Regions from separate parts of the Amycolatopsis sp. NPDC024027 genome, predicted to be linked through region 2. Evidence: riboswitches for the same ligand, from Rfam matches in the RefSeq annotation. Region 2 holds a riboswitch; the other holds the start of a gene.
The links. Region 2 has a riboswitch for glycine ahead of gcvP (aminomethyl-transferring glycine dehydrogenase). Riboswitches for the same ligand answer to the same signal wherever they lie in the genome.
Positions count from the first base shown of each region.

Region 1: linked by a shared signal. The riboswitch ahead of gcvP (aminomethyl-transferring glycine dehydrogenase) and the one ahead of gcvP (aminomethyl-transferring glycine dehydrogenase) in region 2 are both predicted to bind glycine.

Region 1 is NZ_JBEZYY010000020.1:20,106-30,562, reverse strand. Features, by position in the region: gene AB0F52_RS37470 (GtrA family protein) at 1-349, shown strand, start outside; gene AB0F52_RS37465 (glycosyltransferase family 2 protein) at 279-2,453, opposite strand; gene AB0F52_RS37460 (NAD-dependent epimerase/dehydratase family protein) at 2,450-3,385, opposite strand; gene gcvP (aminomethyl-transferring glycine dehydrogenase) at 3,449-6,325, opposite strand; glycine riboswitch at 6,500-6,598, opposite strand; gene AB0F52_RS37450 (MerR family transcriptional regulator) at 6,641-7,219, opposite strand; gene AB0F52_RS37445 (TetR/AcrR family transcriptional regulator) at 7,500-8,132, shown strand; gene trxA (thioredoxin) at 8,113-8,448, opposite strand; gene AB0F52_RS37435 (MerR family transcriptional regulator) at 8,461-8,856, opposite strand; gene AB0F52_RS37430 (bifunctional nuclease family protein) at 9,096-9,569, opposite strand; gene AB0F52_RS37425 (MerR family transcriptional regulator) at 9,786-10,457, opposite strand, start outside.
Region 2 is NZ_JBEZYY010000004.1:330,387-340,843, forward strand. Features, by position in the region: gene AB0F52_RS13450 (glutamine synthetase family protein) at 34-1,380, shown strand; gene AB0F52_RS13455 (gamma-glutamyl-gamma-aminobutyrate hydrolase family protein) at 1,361-2,071, shown strand; gene AB0F52_RS13460 (aldehyde dehydrogenase family protein) at 2,068-3,435, shown strand; gene AB0F52_RS13465 (3-oxoacyl-ACP reductase) at 3,435-4,202, shown strand; gene AB0F52_RS13470 (hypothetical protein) at 4,199-4,396, opposite strand; gene AB0F52_RS13475 (helix-turn-helix transcriptional regulator) at 4,469-5,761, shown strand; glycine riboswitch at 5,921-6,014, shown strand; gene gcvP (aminomethyl-transferring glycine dehydrogenase) at 6,168-8,999, shown strand; gene gcvT (glycine cleavage system aminomethyltransferase GcvT) at 9,006-10,097, shown strand; gene gcvH (glycine cleavage system protein GcvH) at 10,111-10,457, shown strand, end outside.

The DNA.
Region 1 (10,457 bases), on a different contig from region 2:
CGCCGCGGCCCTGGCGAGCACGTTGGCCTGGGCGGCCGGGGCGGTGCTGAACTTCCTGGTCACGCGGCGCTGGGTGTGGGGCCGCACCGGGCGGCCGCGCGTCCGGCGCGAGCTGCTGCCCTACCTCGCGGTGATCGGGCTCGGCGGGCTGGCGTCGATCGGCCTGACCACCCTCGCCGGCTCGCTGCTGTCCCCGCTGGGCCTGCCGCACTTCTGGTGGGTCGTGCTCGTCGACGGCGCGTACGTCGCGAGCTACGCGCTGGTGTTCGTCGTCAAGTTCACGCTGCTCGACCGGTTCGTGTTCGGCCGCGGCGCAGCACGTACCCCCGCCACCACGTCCCCGTCATGACCCGGGCGTAGTTGGCGCCGTAGACCAGGCTGCCGCCCTTCTTGCTCTTGCCCGCCTTGCGCAGCCGCATGCTCATCGGCAGCTCGACGACACGGGCGCCGCGGGCGGTGACGCCGAGCAGCAGCTCCGACGACTGGTACTGCGGCTCGCGCAGCGGGACCGAGCAGGCCAGGTCCGCCCGCATCGCGCGGAACCCGAACGACGTGTCGGTGATCCGCCGGGCCGTGAGCACCGACGCCAGGATCGCGAAGACGCGTACGCCGAGCCACCGGACGCGGCTGTCGGCTTCCTCGTGCCCGAGCCGCCGGGACCCGGTGACGAAGTCCGCGGTGCCCTCGACGACCGGACGCACCAGCGTTTCCAGCTCGCTGTTGTCGTACTGGCCGTCGGCGTCGGTCGTCACGATGTACTCGGCGCCGGCTTCGGCCGCGAGGTGGTAGCCCAGCCGCAGCGCGGCGCCCTGGCCACGGTTGCGGGGCGCGACGCACACGTACGCGCCGTGCGCCTCGGCGATCGCGGCCGTGTCGTCGGTCCCGCCGTCGACCACGACGAGGACGTCCACCGGCCTGCCGAGGCACTCGTCGGGCATCTTCTCCAGGACTTCGCCGATGCCGCCGGCCTCGTTGTAGGCGGCGATCACGACGGTCAGCGGCGCCAGCTTCAGCTCGGGGTGCCGGCCGCGGAAGTCGTCGAGGGCGCCGGAGTCGACGTCGTCGGGGAAGGCGGCGAGCCGCTTCCGGCTCGCCGAGGTCAGCGTGGTGAAGCCGAGCGCCCCGGCGACGGGCAGCAGCACGAGCGCCGGGAGCTGGTAGCGCCAGGAGAACTGGAACACCGCCGAGGCGAACAGCAGGAGGAGCCCGCTCGACGCCGCGAACAGCGCCCCCGCCTGGGCCCGGTCCAGGGGCTTCTTGCGCCGGACCACCGTCAGCAGGCCCAGCAGCGCACCGAGGCCGAGCACCCCGCCCGACACGTACCCGCCGTCGAGCTGGTAGTCGCGGAGGACCTTGGCCAGTGGCTGATCGACGCTCGCGACGACGCCGTCGTTCTGCAGCGTGACCAGGTCGATCAGGGACTGGTCGGCCCACTGCGGGTAGCTGAGCTGGAACTGCCACCGGTCCAGGGGGACGTCGGTCAAGCCCTGCTCGCGCGTCCAGGCGAAGCTCTTGGCGAAGTCGTCCAGGATCGCTTCGGCGACGTCGCCGGGCTGCTCCTTCAGGACGTCGACGGCGAACTCGTGGGCCAGCGCGGCCTTGTCCGCGCCGGGCGGCAGCGGGCCCGGCCAGTTCGGGTCGAGGTCGGCGTGGGTGTAGTTGTCGACGAGCCGCTTTTCGCGGGGTTCGGCCGGGCAGAACACCCGCAGCACCGGGTCGAGGTGGAGGTTCGCGCAGTCGGCGACGGCGGCGGTCCGGCCGTAGAGCATGTTCCCGGACGGCCCGCTCAGCCCCCACTTGCCGGTCTCCGCGTGCACTCGCGCCGAGTACGGCACGAGCACGGCGAGCAGGCCCAAAAGACCCACGCCGGCCCGGCGCCAGCCCGCCCACTGCCGCCACGCTCCCCCGGCGGCCACCAGGAAGACCAGCAGCGGGAGGGCCAGGGAGATCCCGATCAGCCGCGTCAGCACGCCGAAGCCGAGCAGCAGGCCCGCCGCGCCGGCGCGCTTCCAGCCCGGTGTGCCCCAGCCGAGCAGCAGCCAGAGGAGCCCGAGGAGGACGGCCTCGAACGTCACCTCGGACATGATGTTCTGCTCGATCTGCAGCTGGTAGGCGTCGAGCAGCACCGGAGCCGCGGCGAGCGCGGCGACCCACGGGCGGCCGCCGAGACGCCGGACCAGCCCGTAGACGCCGATCGCGATCAGCACCCCGCCGACGTGCTGCACCGCGGTGACCCAGGCGAGCCCGCCGACGGCCAGGAGCGGCCGCAGCACCAGGTCGTAGCCGATCGGGTCGAGCTGGTCGGCCCGCAGCGCGTGCAGGTTGTCGATGTAGCGGAACGAATCGATGAACAGCAGCGCGGGCCGGTAGGCCAGCCAGGTCAGCACCCGGAGCGTGATCGCCGGGACGAGCAACAGCAGGAGCAGCCAGTGCCGCTTGAGAAAGACCCTCACTGGTTCGCGAGGCCGGAGAAGTACTTCCACGCTGTCGTGAGACCGTCGGTGAGCGAGACCTCCGGGGAGTAGCCGATGGTCTCCGCGCTCGCCGAGACGTCGACGACGACCGCGGGCATCTCCCCGGCCGGCGCCTCGACGTGCTCGACCGGCAGCTCGGCGCCGGTCACCTCGCGCACGGCTTCGACCATCTCCAGCACGGACACCGAGCGCCCGGCGCCGACGATCGCGCGGCCCGAGTAGCCGCTGCCGAGGGCCAGCAGGACCGCGCGGACGACGTCGTCGACGTGCACGAGGTCGCGGCGCTGGCGGCCGTCGCCGTAGACCCGGACCCCGGTGCCGGTCAGCGCGGCCCGCATCATCCGCGGCACGAAACTGTCCTTGTGGGACATTCCCGGGCCGTAGACGTTGGTGAACCGCAACGCACATGTCGTCATGCCGTACGCCCCGGCGTAGCCCGACAGCAGCATTTCGCACGCCGCCTTGGTGGCGCCGTACGGCGTGAGCGGGCGCAGCGGCAGGTCCGGGGTGATGGTCGCGGTGCCGACGTCGCCGATCACCGCGTTGGTCGAGGCGAGCAGGAACTTCGGCACCTCGCGGCGGCGCGCGAGCTCCAGCAGCTCCTGGGTGACCAGGACGTTGTCGGCGAAGGTGTCCTCGGGCAGCTCGACCGACTTCAGCACCGACGTCAGCGCGGCGAGGTGCACGATCGCCGCGGTCTCGCCGGTCACGGCCTGCTCGCGGACGGCGGCGTCGCGGAGGTCGCCGGCCACCACGCGCACGCCGTCGCGGTCTTCGGGGAACGGCACCCGGTCCACGACGGTGACCGGGAAACCCCGGTCGCGGAGGGCGCGCACGACGGCCCGGCCGATGAAGCCGCTGCCGCCGGTCACGACCACGGACGTCCGATCAGGACCGGTCCCACTCACCATGGGCGTCAACCTACCCGGCGTTCCTGTGCGCCCGCAGTGTGCCCGCACCGGCGGAACCGGGCTTCAGGCGAAGGCCTCCGGCGGCGGGCACGAGCAGACCAGGTTGCGGTCGCCCGCCGCGCCGTCGATGCGGCGGACCGGGGGCCAGATCTTCGGTGCGGCCGTCCCCGCCGGGAACACCGCGGTTTCGCGGCTGTACGGCCGGTCCCAGTCGCCCGCGACGCAGCGGGCGGTGTGCGGTGCCTGCCGCAGCGGTGAGGCCTCGAGGGGCCACTCCCCCGCCGCGACGCGGTCGATTTCGGCGCGGATCGCGATCATCGCGGTGCAGAAGCGGTCGAGTTCGGCGAGGTCTTCGCTCTCCGTCGGCTCCACCATCAGCGTGCCCGCGACCGGGAAGGACATCGTCGGCGCGTGCAGCCCGTAGTCCGCCAGCCGTTTCGCGACGTCGTCGACCGTGACGCCGGTGGCCTTCGTCAGCGGCCGGAGGTCGAGGACGCATTCGTGCGCCACCAGGCCTTCGCGGCCGGCGTACAGCACCGGGTAGTGATCGGCGAGGCGGCGGGCGACGTAGTTGGCGGAGGCCACCGCGACGAGCGTCGCCCGGCGGAGGCCTTCGGCGCCCATCATCCGGATGTACGCCCAGGAGATCGGCAGGATCGACGCGCTGCCCCACGGCGCCGCGCTGACCGGGCCGACGCCGGTGGCCGGCCCCGCCGCCGGCTGCAGCGGGTGGTTCGGCAGGAACGGCGCCAAGTGCGCCCGGACCCCGATCGGGCCGACGCCCGGCCCGCCACCGCCGTGCGGGATGCAGAACGTCTTGTGCAGGTTGAGGTGCGAGACGTCGGCGCCGAAGCGGCCGTACTGGGCGACGCCGATCAGTGCGTTCAGGTTGGCGCCGTCGACGTACACCTGCCCGCCCGCGTCGTGCACCGCCGCGCACACCTCGCCCACGGTGTCTTCGTAGACGCCGTGCGTCGACGGGTAGGTGAGCATGATCGCGGCGAGATCGGCCCGGTGCTCGTCCACTGTGGACCGCAGGTGGGCGAGGTCGATATTGCCCGCTTCGTCGCAGCGGACGACGGCCACCCGCATGCCCGCCATCACCGCGCTGGCCGCGTTCGTGCCGTGCGCGCTGGCCGGGATCAGGCAGACGTCCCGCGCGTGCTCGCCGCGGGCGCGGTGGTAGGCGCGGATGGCGAGCAGGCCGGCGAACTCGCCCTGGCTGCCGGCGTTGGGTTGCAGGGAAACCGTGTCGTAGCCGGTGATCCGGGCGAGCCAGGCGCTCAGGTCGGCGGCCACGGTCAGGAGCCCGGCGGCGTCTTCGGCGGGCGCGAACGGGTGCAGGCCGGCGAACTCCGGCCAGCTGACCGGCTCCATCTCCGCCGTGGCGTTGAGTTTCATGGTGCACGAGCCCAGCGGGATCATGCTGCGGTCGAGTGCGACGTCGGAATCCGCCAGCCGCCGGAGGTAGCGCAGCATCGCGGTTTCCGAGCGGTGCGCGTGGAACACCGGGTGCGTGAGGAACTCGCTCGTGCGCCGCAGCGGCGCCGGGAGCGCGTCCGCGGTGTCCGCGTCCAGGCCGTCCACATCGGACACGGAGACGCCGAACGCCTTCCAGACGCGGGAAAGCCGCTCGCGGGTCGTGGTTTCGTCGCAGGCGATGCCGACGTGGTCGTCGTCGATCCGGCGCAGCGAGACGCCGAGGTCGCGGGCCGCGGCGACGACTGTGTCCGCCCGGCCGGGCACCGCCGCGACGACCGTGTCGAAGAACTCGCCGTGCACGACCTCGACACCGCCCTCGGCGAGGCCGGCGGCGAGCACGGTGGCCATCCGGTGCGCCCGCAGCGCGATCGAACGCAGTCCTTCGGGCCCGTGGTACACCGCGTACATCGACGCCATCACGGCGAGGAGGACCTGCGCGGTGCAGATGTTCGAGGTCGCCTTCTCGCGGCGGATGTGCTGCTCGCGCGTCTGCAGGGCGAGCCGGTACGCGGGTGCGCCGTCGGCGTCCTTCGAGACGCCGACCAGCCGGCCGGGCAGCTGCCGCTCCAGGCCTTTCCGCACGGCGAGGTAGGCGGCGTGCGGGCCGCCGAAGCCGAGCGGGACGCCGAACCGCTGCGTCGAGCCGACGGCGACGTCGGCACCGAGCTCGCCGGGCGGCCGCAGCAGGGTGAGGGCGAGGGGGTCGGCGGCGACGATCACGGCCGCGCCGTGCTTCTTGGCCTCGCCGATGGTCAGGTCGAGCTCCCGGACCGCCCCGGACGCGCCGGGGCAGGACAGGAGCACGCCGAAGAAGTCACCGCCGAGCCCGAGCCCGGTCAGCCCCTGGGAGAGGTCCTCGACGACCAGTTCGATGCCGAGCGGCTCGGCCCGGGTCCGGAGCACGGCGAGGGTCTGCGGCAGGGTGTCTTCGTCGACGAGAAACCGCTGGGACGTCGCGCGCCCGGCTCGGCGCACCAGCGTCATGGCCTCGGCGGCCGCGGTGGCCTCGTCGAGCAAGGACGCGTTGGCGACGGGGAGCCCGGTCAGGTCCGCGACCATGGTCTGGAAGTTGAGCAGCGCTTCGAGCCGGCCCTGGGAAATCTCGGGCTGGTAGGGCGTGTAGGCGGTGTACCAGGCCGGGTTCTCGAGCACGTTGCGCCGGATGACGGGCGGGGTGACGGTGTCGTGGTAGCCGAGCCCGATCATCGAGGCGGTCAGCCGGTTGCGCCCGGCCAGCTCCCGGAGTTCGGCCAGAGCCTGGGCTTCGGAGGCGGGCGGAGGCAGCTCGAGGGGTTGCGCGGACTCCCGCAGCGACGACGGCACGGCCCGTTCCGCGAGTTCGTCGAGGGAGGCAACGCCGATGACGTCGAGGATGTGGCGGAGTTCGTCCGGTCCGGGCCCGATGTGCCGCTCGGCGAAGGGAAGGCCCTGCTCCAGGGAGGCGAGTGACGGATCCACGAGACCTCCTGGGGACAGCGGGGGTGGACCGGGACGGCGATGTCCTGGTCCTCCCCACTCTGTCCGTACCTCCCGGAGGAGGCGCCTGAGAGTTTCGCCCGCGTGGTTGAACCGGGCTTGCACCGTCGGCGGGGCCATCAGGCTGTGTCCTGACGACCCGCTTTCCAGAGGCGTCTCGTCCGCGCGGTCCAGGGTGCCTGAGAGGTTCCGGGGAGGACTTGCTCCTTCGGCGCCGAGCTCAAGGTGTGGCTCGGACTCTCCCGCGCGGATTCGTCGACCGCACGGGGAACCTTACTCTGTCTGCCGCAGTGGTGATCAACCGGTCTTGCGGGCGTTGCGGCGCTGGGTGAGTTCGTCCGGTTGGTGCGTCTCGACGATGCCGCCGTCGGCGCGTTCGGCCGGGAACTCGTGGATGGTGCCGCTGATCTCCTGCATCGCGCCGCTGACGGCGATCCCGAAAACGCCCTGGCCGCCCTGGAGCAGGTCGACGATCTCCTCCGGGGACGTGCACTCGTACACCGTGGTGCCGTCGGAGAACAGTGTCACCCGGGCCAGGTCGCGGACGCCGCGGACGCGCAGGTGGTCGACGGCGACCCGGATGTTCTGGAGCGAGACGCCGGTGTCCAGGAGCCGCTTGACGACCTTGAGGACCAGGATGTCCTTGAAGGAGTACAGCCGCTGCGAGCCGGAGCCGTGCGCGGTGCGGATGCTGGGCGCGACCAGTTTGGTCCGGGCCCAGTAGTCGAGCTGGCGGTAGGTGATCCCGGCGATCTGGCACGCCGCCGGACCCCGGTAGCCCACCAGCTCGTCGGGCAGCGAGTCGTCGGGGAACAGCTCCCCCTGCTCACCAGCCGCGACCCCGACAGGCTGCTTCTCGGAACCAGCCTCGACCACGCAAGCCTCCCCTCGCCCGACCTGGTGGCCGGCGAATGACAGCCGGACGGTCCCAGGAGTGGGACCCGCCGGAGATCAACCGCCACGGTCCGGCCCCAGACCGTGAATCACACCGTGGCGATTTACCTCCTTCGACGGTAAGCGCCAGGAGAACACCGGTCAACGCGACGCGCGGCAACGCTCAACGGTCGGCTGAGCCTTTGAGCCGTTCGCCGTACCCCCACTCGTGGCTCGTCAAACCCGGTGGACATCTTTTACTCAGCCGAGTAACTTTTTACTCATGCAAGTAAACACCGACCTCATGGCCGAACTGGGCCTCGGCGCCACCGAGGCCGCGCGCCGGGCGCAGATCATCGGCGCGACCATCGGCGTCCTGGCCGACCTCGGCTACCGCCGGACCACCTTCGCCAAGATCAAGGAGCGCGCCGGGCTCAGCAGCACCCGGCTGATCTCGTACCACTTCACGAACAAGGCCGGCCTGATGCAGGCCGTGCTCAGCACGGTCGTCGAGACCAAGGGCGCGTACCTCACCGAACGCACCGGCGGCGGCCTCGACCCGGCTGACCGGCGCGGCTACCTGCGGGCGCACATCGAGACGTCGATCGCGTTCCTGCGGGCGTACCCGGAGTGCGTCCGGGCGCTGTCGGAGCTGGCCGCCAACTCCGCCGACGCCGACGGCTGGGTGATGACGAAGGTGCTGGTCGACGACCTGCGGGTGCACGGCCTGGCCCGGCAGCTCAAGCAGGGCCAGGCCGACGGCACGTTCGGCGCCTTCACGCCCGAGGTGATGGCGATGTCGATCGCGCAGGCCATCGACGGTGTCGCCGCCGCCTACGCGGCCGACCCTTCGCTGGACCTCGAAACGTACGGGCGCGAAGTGGCGGACGCGTTCGTCAAAGCGACGGCGCCTTGAGGGCCCGGTCGAGCCGGTCTTCGATGCGGGCCTTCGGGAACGCGCCGACGATCGTCTCGACCGGCTCGCCGCCGCGGAAGAGGATCATCGTCGGCAGCGACATGACCTGGTAGGCGCGGGTGGTCTCCGGGTTCTCGTCGGCGTTGACCTTGCGGACGGCGAGTTCGCCGGCGCGCTCGGCGGCCAGCTGCGCGAGTACCGGGCCGACCATCCGGCACGGGCCGCACCAGGTGGCCCAGAACTCGACGAGCACGGGAACGTCGCTGCCGAGGACTTCGGCAAAGGTCGCGTCGGTGACGTCAGCAACTTCGGACAAGACGGGGCTCCTTCACGGGCGCGGGGAATCGGGCACGACACACGGATCGGGCGCCTGCCGCGCCAGGGCGGCGGCGAGCTTCCCGGCCAGTTCGCCGCGGATGCCGCCGAGCCGCGCGAGAAGCGCGTCGGCTTCTTCGAGCTTGCGCCGGTAGACCTCGATGGAGCTGGCGCACGCATCGCCGGTTTCGTGCCCGCTGCGCAGGCACTCGACGAAGGGGCGGGTTTCGTCGAGGGTCAGGCCGACCGTCTGGAGGGTCTGGATCTCCTTGACGAGCTGGAGGTCGTCCTCGTCGTACTCGCGGTAGCCGTTCGCCGAGCGCCGGGCCGCCAGGAGGCCTTGGTCCTCGTAAAACCGCAGCGCACGAGTAGTGGTACCCGTGCGCTGCGCAAGTTCTCCGATCCGCATGCCCTCGACGCTAGACGTTGACGTCCACGTCAAGGCAAGTTCCTGAGCACCAAGGCGAGTGAAACGCCTTACCGCGGGAGGAGACGGGGGTCCGGGGGCGTGCCCCCGGGCGGGGTCTGGGGGTTGCACACCCAGAAGACACGGCGAGGAGCTCCGGGCGAGCGCTCTCCGCGAGCACACCTCGCCTAAGCTCCGAGCGCTTTCCGCGAGCACACCTCACCCAAGCTCCGAAGCGCCCCTCAGGTATCGGCTCCGCGGAAGTCTTCCGGCGAGACGGAGTCGAGGAACTCGCGGAACTTCTCGACCTCGTCCTCCTGCTCGTCCGGGATGATGAGGCCGGCTTCCTCCAGCACCGAATCCACGGCGTGGATGGGGACGCCGATCCGCAGGGCCAGGGCGACCGAGTCGCTCGGCCGGGCGGACACCCGGATGTCGCCGTCGAACACGAGCTCCGCGAAGAACGTGCCCTCCTTCAGGTCGGTGATGACGACCTGCTCCAGCTCCCGGCCGAGCGCTCCGATGACCTCTTTCAGCAGGTCATGCGTGAGCGGGCGGGCGGGGCGGACCCCCTGCTGCTCCAAGGCGATGGCGGTGGCTTCGACCGAGCCGATCCAGATCGGCAGGTACCGTTCACCCTCGGTTTCCCGCAGCAACAAGATCGGCTGATTCGCGGGCAGCTCGACCCGCACACCGACGACGCGCATTTCGCTCATCGGGCTTCGCCTCCCTCTCGTGCACACGGGCCGCAGCGCTGAACCGGCTTCACGCCCATACTCCCGACGCTACCCGTCATCCGTGCGCTGTGCTCGCTGTCCGGACTCTCTCAGTTTGCCTGCCGCAAACCCGTGCCTTCACGGTACGGCATGCGGTGCCGAACATTCAGTCATTGACATGGGACCGCAAAGAGGATCTCACTGCCCCGTTATCGATCAACACCCGGAGACGCCGCGGATTCCGGCCTTGACGAGCAGCGTGTGCAGGGTCACGGACAGCGCCGCCAGCTCCCGCACCACCTCGTCGGCCCGCGCTTTGGCCTCCGGGTCGCGGTGCCGGTACACCGGCGTCACGATCTGCTCCAGCAGGCCGACCTCGCGGTCGGCCGCGGCGCGGAAGGCACGCAGGTGTCTCGGCTCGATCCCGAATTCGGTCATCGCCTTGACCGTCCGCGCGACCAGCACCGCGTCGGGGTCGAAGAACCCGGCGGGACCGGGCCGGACCAGGCCGTACTGCTGCAGCTCGGCCAGTGCCGGCGCGTCGATGCCGGCCTGCTCCAGGAGCTCCTCCTGGGTCAGGCGCAGCTCCTTGCCCGCGGTGAAGTCGTCCGCCACGGGCAGGCCGACGTTCTCCGCCGGCGCGTCGATCGGCACCAGCCGGCGCGGCGGGCGGGGCAGGGCCGTGGTGGGCCCGGCCCCCGAGTCCGCCGCGTCCAGCTGTTCCTTGATGACCTTCAACGGGAGGTAGTGATCCCGCTGGGCGGCCAGGACGAACCTCAGTCGCTCCACGTCCGCCGCGGCGAACTGCCGGTAGCCCGACGGCGTCCGGCCCGGCTGGACCAGGCCTTCCGCTTCGAGGAACCGGATCTTGGAGATGGTGACATCGGG
Region 2 (10,457 bases):
CCTTTGGGGCGACGGATGGCACGCAGGCGAGGCATGCTCACGCTCGACGAACTCCGGGCGCGCGTGGACGCGGGCACGATCGACACGGTGCTCGTCGCGCTCACCGACATGCAGGGCAGGCTGCAGGGCAAGCGCTGCTCGGCCGAGTACTTCCTGGACGAGGTCGTCGGCCACGCCACCGAAGCCTGCAACTACCTGCTCGCCGTCGACGTCGACATGAACACCGTCGGCGGGTACGCGCTCTCCTCCTGGGACAGCGGGTACGGCGACTTCGTGCTGCGCCCCGACCTCGAGACGCTGCGAGAGGTCCCGTGGCAGGAGGGCACCGCGCTCGTCCTCGCCGACGTCGAGCGCGTGCAGGGCGGCCCGGTCTCGGTGTCGCCGCGCCAGATCCTGCGCGGCCAGCTCGACCGCCTCGCCGAACGCGGGCTCGCCGCCTTCGTCGGCACCGAGCTCGAGTTCATCGTCTTCGAAGACACCTACGAGGCCGCCTGGGACAAGCGCTACCACGGCCTCAAGCCCGCCAACCAGTACAACGTCGACTACTCGATGCTCGGCACCGCGCGGCTGGAGCCGCTGCTGCGCCGCATCCGCAACGACATGGCCGGCGCCGGGCTCTACCCGGAGTCGGCCAAGGGCGAGTGCAACCCGGGCCAGCAGGAGATCGCCTTCCGCTACACCGATGCCCTGAGCACGTGCGACAACCACAGCGTCTACAAGAACGGCGCCAAGGAGATCGCCGCGCAGGAGGGCAAGAGCCTCACCTTCATGGCGAAGTACAACGAGCGCGAGGGCAACTCCTGCCACATCCACATCAGCCTGCGCTCCACCGAGGGGTGCGCGGTGCTGGCCGGGGACGGCGAGCACGGCTTCTCGAAGCTGATGGAGCACTTCCTCGCCGGCCAGCTCGCCGGGCTGCACGAGCTGACCTACTTCTTCGCGCCGAACGTCAACTCCTACAAGCGGTTCGTGCCCGGCAGCTTCGCCCCGACCGCGATCGCCTGGGGCACCGACAACCGCACCTGCGCGCTGCGCGTCGTCGGGCACGGCGAGTCGCTGCGCGTCGAGAACCGGGTGCCGGGCGGGGACGTCAACCCGTACCTCGCCGTGGCCGCGCTCATCGCCGCCGGGCTCCACGGCATCGAGAACGAGCTGGAGCTCGAAGAGCCCTTCACCGGCAACGCCTACCACTCCGGCCTCGGTACCGTCCCGACCACGCTCCCCGAAGCCGCCGCCGCCCTCGCGGAGAGCGAGCTGGCGCGCGAGGCGTTCGGCGAAGACGTCGTCGACCACTACCTGAACGCGGCGAAGATCGAAATCGACGCCTACAACGCCGCCGTCACCGACTGGGAGCTCGTCCGTGGCTTCGAGCGACTGTAGGCCCGTCATCGGCCTCACCGGCTACCTCGAACCGGCCAAGTTCGGCGTCTGGGAAACCGAAGCCGTGCTGCTGCACCGGGTCTACGTCGACTGCGTCGTCGCGGCGGGCGGCATTCCGGTGCTGCTCCCGCCGGTGTCCGGCGCGTACGACCGGTTGATGTCCACTGTGGACGGCCTGGTGCTCACCGGCGGCGCCGACGTCGAGCCCGGGCGCTACGGCCACGAGCCGCACCCGGCCACCTACGTCCGGCCGGAGCGGGACGCCTTCGAGTTCGGCCTGTTCGAAGCCGCGCGCAAGGGGAGCAAGCCGGTGCTCGGCGTGTGCCGCGGCCTGCAGGTGATGAGCGTCGCCCTCGGCGGCACCCTGGCCCAGCACCTGCCCGAAAGCGCGGGCACCACCGAGCACCAGCCCGCGCCCGCGACCTTCGGCCGGGGCACGGTCACGCTCGCCGAAGGCAGCCGGGCGGCGGCGATCCTCGGCCCCGAAACCAAGACGCTGTGCCACCACCACCAGGCGATCGACCGGCTCGGCGCCGGGATGGAGGCCGTCGGCTGGGCGGCCGACGGCACCATCGAGGCCGCCGAGGTGCCCGGCGAGTTCGTCCTGGGCGTGCAGTGGCACCCCGAGCAGGACACCGACGACGTCCGGCTGTTCCAGGCTCTCGTCGAAGCGAGCAAGGAGAGGAAATGACCACCAGTTTCGACGTGCTCAACCCCGCCACCGAAGAGGTGGTGCGGACGATTCCGCTGATCAGCGCCGAAGAGACCGACGCGGCGATTGCCCGCGCGCAAGCGGCGTTCCCGGCCTGGCGCGACGTCACCCCCGGCGACCGCGCGCGGCTGCTGCGCCGCTTCGCCGACGCCGTCGAGGCCGACATCGAGCACCTCGCGCGGCTGGAGGTCGAGAACTCCGGGCACACCATCGGCAACGCCCGCTGGGAGGCCGGCAACGTCCGGGACGTCCTCGACTACTACTCGGCCGCGCCGGAACGCCTGCTCGGCAAGCAGATCCCGGTCCCGGGCGGCATCAACGTCACCTTCCAGGAGCCCCTGGGCGTGGTCGGCGTGATCGTGCCGTGGAACTTCCCGATGCCGATCGCCGGCTGGGGGTTCGCGCCCGCGCTCGCCGCCGGGAACACCGTCGTCCTCAAGCCCGCCGAGCTGACGCCGCTGACCGCGATCCGGCTGGCCGAGCTGGCGCGCGAGGCGGGCATCCCGGAGGACGTCTTCCAGGTGCTGCCCGGCAAGGGGTCCGTGGTCGGGCAGCGGTTCGTCGAGCACCCGGCCGTGCGCAAGGTCGTGTTCACCGGCTCGACCGAGGTCGGCAAGCAGATCATGGCGGGCTGCGCGGCGCAGGTGAAGCGCGTGACGCTGGAGCTGGGCGGCAAGAACGCCAACATCGTCTTCGCCGACTCCGACCTGGAGAAAGCCGCGGCGACCGCGCCCTACGGCGTCTTCGACAACGCCGGCCAGGACTGCTGCGCCCGCTCGCTGATCCTCGTTCAGGCGAGTGCCTACGACCGGTTCATGGAACTGCTCGAACCCGCGGTGCACGGCGTCGTCGTCGGCGACCCCGGCGACGAGAAGACCGAAATGGGGCCGCTGATCTCGGCCGCGCACCGGGAGAAGGTCGCCGCCTACGTGCCGGACGACGCGCCCGTCGCGATCCGCGGCACCGCCCCCGCGGGCCGCGGTTTCTGGTTCCCGCCGACCGTCCTCACCCCGCCGGACCTGCGTCACCCGGTCGCCGCGGAGGAGGTCTTCGGCCCGGTCGTCGCCGTCGTGCCGTTCGCCGAGGAGGCCGACGCGATCCGGATGGCCAACGCGACCGAGTACGGCCTGTCCGGGTCGATCTGGACCCGCGACGCCGGCCGCGCGTTCCGGGTCGCGCGCGGCGTCGAAGCCGGCAACCTCTCGGTCAACTCGCACTCGTCGGTGCGCTACTGGACGCCATTCGGCGGCTTCAAGCAGTCCGGCCTCGGCCGCGAGCTCGGCCCGGACGCCGCCGCGGCGTTCACCGAAACCAAGAACGTCTTTCTGAGCACGGAGGAGTAATGGTCCAGCGTTTCGAAGGGCGCGTCGCGGTGATCACCGGCGGCGCCAGCGGCATCGGGCTCGCCTCGGCCCGGCGCCTGGCGAGCGAAGGCGCGAAGGTCGTCATCGGGGACCTGACGCCGGATTCGGGCAAGGCCGCGGCCGACGAGATCGGCGGCGCGTTCATCCAGACCGACGTCACCGACGCCGAGCAGGTCGAGAACCTGTTCCACAGCACGGTCGAGCAGTTCGGCTCGGTCGACGTCGCCTTCAACAACGCCGGCATCTCGCCGCCGGAGGACGACTCGATCCTCACCACCGGCATCGAGGCGTGGGACCGCGTGCAGCGCGTCAACCTGACGTCGGTGTACCACTGCTGCAAGGCCGTCCTGCCGCACATGCAGCGCCAGGGTCGCGGTTCGATCATCAACACGGCGTCGTTCGTGGCGGTGATGGGCGCGGCGACGTCGCAGATCTCCTACACCGCGTCCAAGGGCGGGGTGCTCGCGATGAGCCGCGAGCTCGGGGTGCAGTTCGCGCGCGAGAACATCCGCGTCAACGCGCTGTGCCCGGGGCCGGTCAACACGCCGCTGCTCAAGGAGCTGTTCGCGAAGGACCCGGAACGCGCGGCGCGGCGCCTGGTGCACGTGCCGGTCGGCCGGTTCGCCGAGCCGGAGGAGATCGCGGCCGCGGTCGCCTTCCTGGCCAGCGACGACGCCAGCTTCATCACGGCGTCGCAGTTCCTGGTCGACGGCGGCATCTCCGGCGCGTACGTCACCCCGATCTAACGCTTGGTCGGTTTCTTGACGCCGTAGACCTCCCGCAGGTGGCGCCAGGCGGCGTTGAGCTTCTTGCGCTCTTCGGACAGCAGCCTTTCGCGGCGGCGCAGCACGCGGACGGCGATCTCGGAGGCGAGGAAGGCGCCGGCGGCGAAGGTCAGCCCGCCGACGATCAGGGTCAGGGCGATGATGGTGGTGGTCATGGTGACCAGCGTCGGAGCGCCCCGGGCGGGTTGTCCCTGCGCAAAGCTAGCGGGTTTCGTTAGTTTTGTGAGGTGACGCACTGGCGCGCCGACGAGTGGGCGGAAGCGGTCCGGGCCGGCATCCGCTCCCGCGGTCTCTCCCTGGACGAGGCCGCGCGGCGCATCGGCGTCCCGACGTCGACGCTGCGCAGCTGGATCGAGCACCGGCACGCGCCGAAGGTGACGGTGTTCGACCACTGGGCTCAGCTCGCCGAGGTCACCGGCCTGACCGAAGCAGAGCTCCTGCGCGTCGCCGGCGTCCTGCCCGAGTCGCTCGCTTCGCCGGTGCACGTCGCGCAGGCGGCGAAGGCCCTGCGGGAGGGCATCGACCGGGCCGGGCAGTTCCTCCGGCAGGCCACCGCGCTCGTCTACTCCTCGCCCGGCACGCAGGTGGCGAACGCGATCGCGGCGTCGCCGATCGACTGGGAGATGCGGATCCGCTCGGCCACCCGCGGCGACGAGGTCCGCGTCACCTACCACCACTACGTCGGGATCGTGCCGCCGCGGGACTTCCCGTACTCCGACGCCGAGGTGCGGCGGATCCTCGAGCACGACGTCCTCGGCGAGCTGTGGCGGCCGCTCGGGCTGTACTGGCGGGTCGCCGAGGTGCACGACTGGCACGAGCCGCCGCGGCTGGTCATCCAGGTGCCCGAGCAGGAGGCGACCCGGCCGCCCGTGCCGTCGCCGGTCGTCACCGCGCCGCCGGTGGTCGTGCTGTCGCCGATCTGGGGGTACGGCGAGCTGCTGGCGTCCCTGGTCGCCGACGGCCTCGGGTTCGGCAACGTCGACTTCCGCTACTTCGGCCTCCCGGACGCGATGGCCGACCGCGTCCGGATCACCGCCCGCGAGCTGGCCGAGCCCGCGCCGCGGCTGGTGCACTCGGTGCCGCCGATCATGCTGCTGCACGGACTGGCCGTGCCGGACCTGACCGGACGGCTCCCGGTGGTGGTCCGCTACGGCCCCCGCATGCGCGCCCGCGCGGCGCGTATCTACCGCGAGCCGCTGCTCGAAGCGGGGTTCGACGACCCTGAAGAAGGCGCCCGCGCGATCGAAGAGGCGATTGCGGTCCCGCCGGGCTGCGCGTACTTCGAGGTCACCCTGGCCGATGAGGACGTCTTCGACGGCGACCGCCCCTCGCTGGACCGGCTCAACGACTCGGTGGCGTGGCACGCCGAGCAGCTCGTCGAGCAGGTCCTGCTGGGCGCGGGCCTGCCCCCGGTGCCGCTCGGCGGCCCGCTGAAACGCCTGGTCCTGCCCTCGGGCCGGGTCCGCCGCCCGCCCGCGCTGGCCGGCCGGGTGGTCCGCCGGATCGCCGGGACGCAGTGAATGACTCATTCCTGACCTCCGGCGCGAGGAATGAGTCATTCACTGCACCGAGGCGGCGGTCGAAGCGGGGTCGAGGATCACTGTGGTGTTGGCCGGATGAAGTAGACGCCCGCGGGAAGCGCCGGGTACCGTAGCCGCCACAACTGCAGATCGGGCCGTCGAGCCGAGGCGGGAGAGCCCTCACGAAGTCGGTGGGGCACCGAAGGAGCAAACTCCCCGGAATCTCTCAGGTACCTGCTACCGCTTCGTGCGAGGCCACTCTGGAAAGCAGGCGCACCCGCGCCTCACCCAAGGTGAAAGCCGTGCTGTGTCCTCGAAAGCAGCACGGTGAAACTCTCAGGTGCCATGACAGAGGGGGAGTTCCCAGCGCACCGTTCTGCCCGGTGCCCGGCCCGAGGAGCTCCCCATCACGTCTACGCAGTTCGACGCCCGCCACATCGGCCCGTCCGAGGCCGAACGCGCGAAGATGCTGGCCGAGTGCGGCTACGGCAGCCTGGACGCCCTCGTCGGTGCCGCCGTCCCGAGCGCCATCCGCGCCACCCGTGACCTGCGGCTCCCGCCCGCCGCGTCCGAAGAGGAGGCCACCGCGGAGCTGCGCGCCCTCGCCGCGCGCAACCGGCCGATGACGCAGATGATCGGCCTGGGCTACTCCGACACCGTCACCCCCGGCGTGATCCGCCGCAACGTCCTGGAGAACCCGGCCTGGTACACCGCGTACACGCCCTACCAGCCGGAAATCTCCCAGGGCCGCCTCGAAGCCCTCCTCAACTTCCAGACCATGGTCGCCGACCTGACCGGCCTGGCCACCGCGAACGCCTCGCTGCTGGACGAGTCGACCGCCGTCGCCGAAGCCGTCACGCTGATGCGCCGCGCGTCGAAGGCCAAGTCGAACAAGGTCGTCCTCGACGCCGAGTGCCTGCCGCAGACCATCGCCGTCGTGCGCACCCGCGTCGAAGCGCTGGGCATCGAGGTCGAGGTCCGCGACCTGCTCACCGGCCTGCCGGAGGAGTTCTTCGGCGTCGTCGTCCAGTACCCGGGCGCGTCCGGCGTGCTGCGCGGCCGCGGCTTCTACCACGCGATTTCCGAGTCGGCGAAGGCCGCGGGCGCGCTGTTCACCGTCGCCGCCGACCTCCTCGCGCTCACCCTGGTCACCGCGCCCGGCGAGTTCGGCGCCGACGTCGCCGCCGGCTCGACCCAGCGCTTCGGCGTCCCGCTCGGCTACGGCGGCCCGCACGCCGGGTACATGTCGGTCCGCGCCGGCCTCGAGCGTTCGCTGCCCGGGCGCCTGGTCGGCGTCTCGGTCGACGCCGACGGCAACTCCGCCTACCGGCTCGCGCTGCAGACGCGGGAGCAGCACATCCGCCGCGAGAAGGCGACGTCCAACATCTGCACCGCGCAGGTCCTCCCGGCCGTGCTGGCCGCGATGTACGCGGTCTACCACGGTCCGGACGGCCTGAAGAAGATCGCCCAGCGCGTCCACGGCCTCGCCGCGGGCTTCGCCGACGCCCTCCGCAAGACCGGCGTCGAGATCGTGCACGAGTCCTTCTTCGACACCGTCGTCGCGCGCGTCCCGGGCCGGGCCGCCGAGGTCCACGCGGCCGCTCGCGAGGCCGGGATCAACCTCGGGCACGTCGACGCCGACCACGTCCGGGTCGCCTTCGACGAGGTCAGCACCCCCGCGATCACGGCGAAGGTCCTGCGCGCGTTCGGGGTCGGCGGGGACGTCCAAGACGGCGTCGCCCTGCCCAGCGGCCTGGCCCGCGAGAGCGGCTTCATGGGGCACGAGGTCTTCGGCACCCACCGCTCGGAGACGGCGATGCTGCGTTACCTGCGTCGCCTGGCCGACCAGGACTACGCGCTCGACCGCGGCATGATCCCGCTCGGCTCCTGCACGATGAAGCTCAACGCCACCACCGAGATGGAGCCGATCAGCTGGCGGGAGTTCGCGGGCATCCACCCCTTCGCCCCGGCCGAGGACGCTGCCGGCTACCACACGCTGGTCGCCCAGCTGGCCGAGTGGCTGGCCGAGGTCACCGGCTACGACCAGGTGTCGCTCCAGCCGAACGCGGGCAGCCAGGGCGAGCTCGCCGGCCTCCTCGCGATCCGCGCCTACCACCGCGCGAACGGCGACGAAGCCCGGGACGTCTGCCTGATCCCGTCGTCCGCGCACGGCACGAACGCCGCTTCCGCGGTGCTCGCCGGCATGCGCGTGGTCGTCGTGAAGTGCACCGACGAGGGCAACGTCGACCTGGCCGACCTGCGGGCCAAGGTGGACGCGCACCAGGACACGCTCGCCGCGATCATGGTCACCTACCCGTCGACGCACGGCGTGTACGAGCACGACATCGACGAGCTGGCCAAGATCGTCCACGACGGCGGCGGCCAGGTGTACGTCGACGGCGCGAACCTCAACGCCCTGCTCGGGCTGGCCAAGCCGGGCGAGTTCGGCGGCGACGTCTCGCACCTGAACCTGCACAAGACCTTCTGCATCCCGCACGGCGGTGGCGGCCCGGGCGTCGGCCCGGTCGCGGTGCGCGCGCACCTCGCGCCCTACCTGCCGAACCACCCGCTGCTCGACGCCGCCGGCCCGGAAACCGGCGTCGGCCCGATCAGCGGCGCGCCCTACGGCTCGGCGTCGATCCTGCCGATCTCCTGGGCCTACGTCCGGATGATGGGCGCGCCCGGCCTGACCGCGGCCACCAAGGTCGCCGTGCTGGCCGCGAACTACGTCGCCTCGCGCCTGGCGCCGCACTACCCGGTGCTCTACACGGGCCAGGACGGCCTGGTCGCGCACGAGTGCATCCTCGACCTGCGCCAGATCACCAAGGAGACCGGCGTGACGGTCGACGACGTCGCCAAGCGGCTCATCGACTACGGCTTCCACGCGCCGACGATGTCGTTCCCGGTGGCGGGCACGCTGATGGTCGAGCCGACCGAGTCCGAGGACCTGGGCGAGATCGACCGCTTCATCGCCGCGATGATCGCCATCCGCGGGGAGATCGACGAGGTCGCGAACGGCAAGTGGAGCGCCGAGGAGTCGCCGTTGCGGGGTGCCCCGCACACCGCCGAAACGCTGGTCGGCGAGTGGGACAAGCGCTACGACCGCGAGCTTGCCGTGTACCCGGCGGGTGTTTCGCGGAAGAACAAGTACTGGCCCCCGGTGCGTCGCATCGACGGCGCCCGCGGCGACCGTAACCTCGTGTGCTCCTGCCCGCCCCTCAACGCTTACGAAGGCTGAGCCCAAGTGTCTCGCGAAACTTCCCTGCACGGAGTCCACAAGGGACTCGGTGCGCTGTTCACCGACTTCGCCGGCTGGTCCATGCCGGTCCGCTACGCCAGCGAGCTGGCCGAGCACAAGGCCGTCCGCGAGGCGGCCGGGCTGTTCGACCTGTCGCACATGGCCGAAATCCACGTCACCGGCAAGCAGGCGGCCGACGTCCTGGACTTCGCGCTGGTCGGCAACCTGACCGGGGTCAAGCCGGGCCGGGCGCGGTACACGATGATCTGCAACGCCGAGGGCGGCGTGCTCGACGACCTGGTCGTCTACCGGCTGGCCGACGAGCACTACCTGGTCGTCGCGAACGCGGGCAACGCGCAGGTCGTCGCGGACGCGCTGCAAGAGCGGGTCGCGGGCTTCGACGCGGTCGTGGACGACCGGTCCGAGACGACCGCGCTGATCGCCGTCCAGGGCCCGAAGGCCGTCGAGATTCTGGGCGCCGTGACCGACGCCGACCTGGACGCGCTGAAGTACTACGCCAGCGTCCCGGCGTCGGTGAAGGGCCACGACGTCTTGCTGGCCCGTACCGGCTACACCGGCGAAGACGGCTTCGAGCTGTTCGTCGACGCCGACGAGGCACCGGCGCTGTGGCGGCTGCTGCTGGAGGCCGGCGAGCCCCACGGCCTGGTCCCGGCCGGCCTCGCCTGCCGCGACACGCTGCGGCTCGAAGCCGGGATGCCGTTGTACGGCAACGAACTCACCGTCGGGCAGAGCCCGTTCGAAGCCGGCCTCGGCCGTGTCGTCAAGTTCGAGAAGCCGGGTGACTTCGTCGGTCGCGCGGCCCTGGAGGAGCGGGCCAAGGCGGACGTTCCGCGCGTGCGGGTGGGGCTGAAGGGCGCCGGTCGCCGCGCTCCCCGCCACGGTTACGCGGTGCTGGCCGACGGCACCGAAATCGGCGAGGTCACCAGCGGCGCGCTGTCGCCGACGCTGGGTTACCCGATCGCCATGGCGTACGTCGATCGGGCGTACGCCGAGCCCGGCACCGAGCTCTCCGTCGACATCCGGGGCAGGATCGAGCCCGTCGAGGTCGTCGCCCTGCCCTTCTACTCCCGCGCGTAAAGGACTGCCAGCTGTGAGCATCCCCGAGAACCTGAAGTACACCAAGGAACACGAGTGGCTGTCCGTCGAGGACGGTGTCGCCACCGTCGGCATCACCGCCTTCGCCGCCGAATCGCTCGGTGACATCGTGTTCGTCCAGCTGCCCGAGGCCGGCTCGAACATCACCGCGGGCGAGGTCTTCGGCGAGGTCGAGTCGACCAAGTCGGTCAGCGAGCTGTACGCGCCGGTCTCCGGCGAGGTCGTCGAGGTGAACGGCACCACATCGGACACCCCCGAGGTCATCAACTCCGACCCGTACACCGAAGGATGGCTCCTGAAGGTGCGTCTGACCGGGGACGTGCCGGACCTGCTCGACGCGGC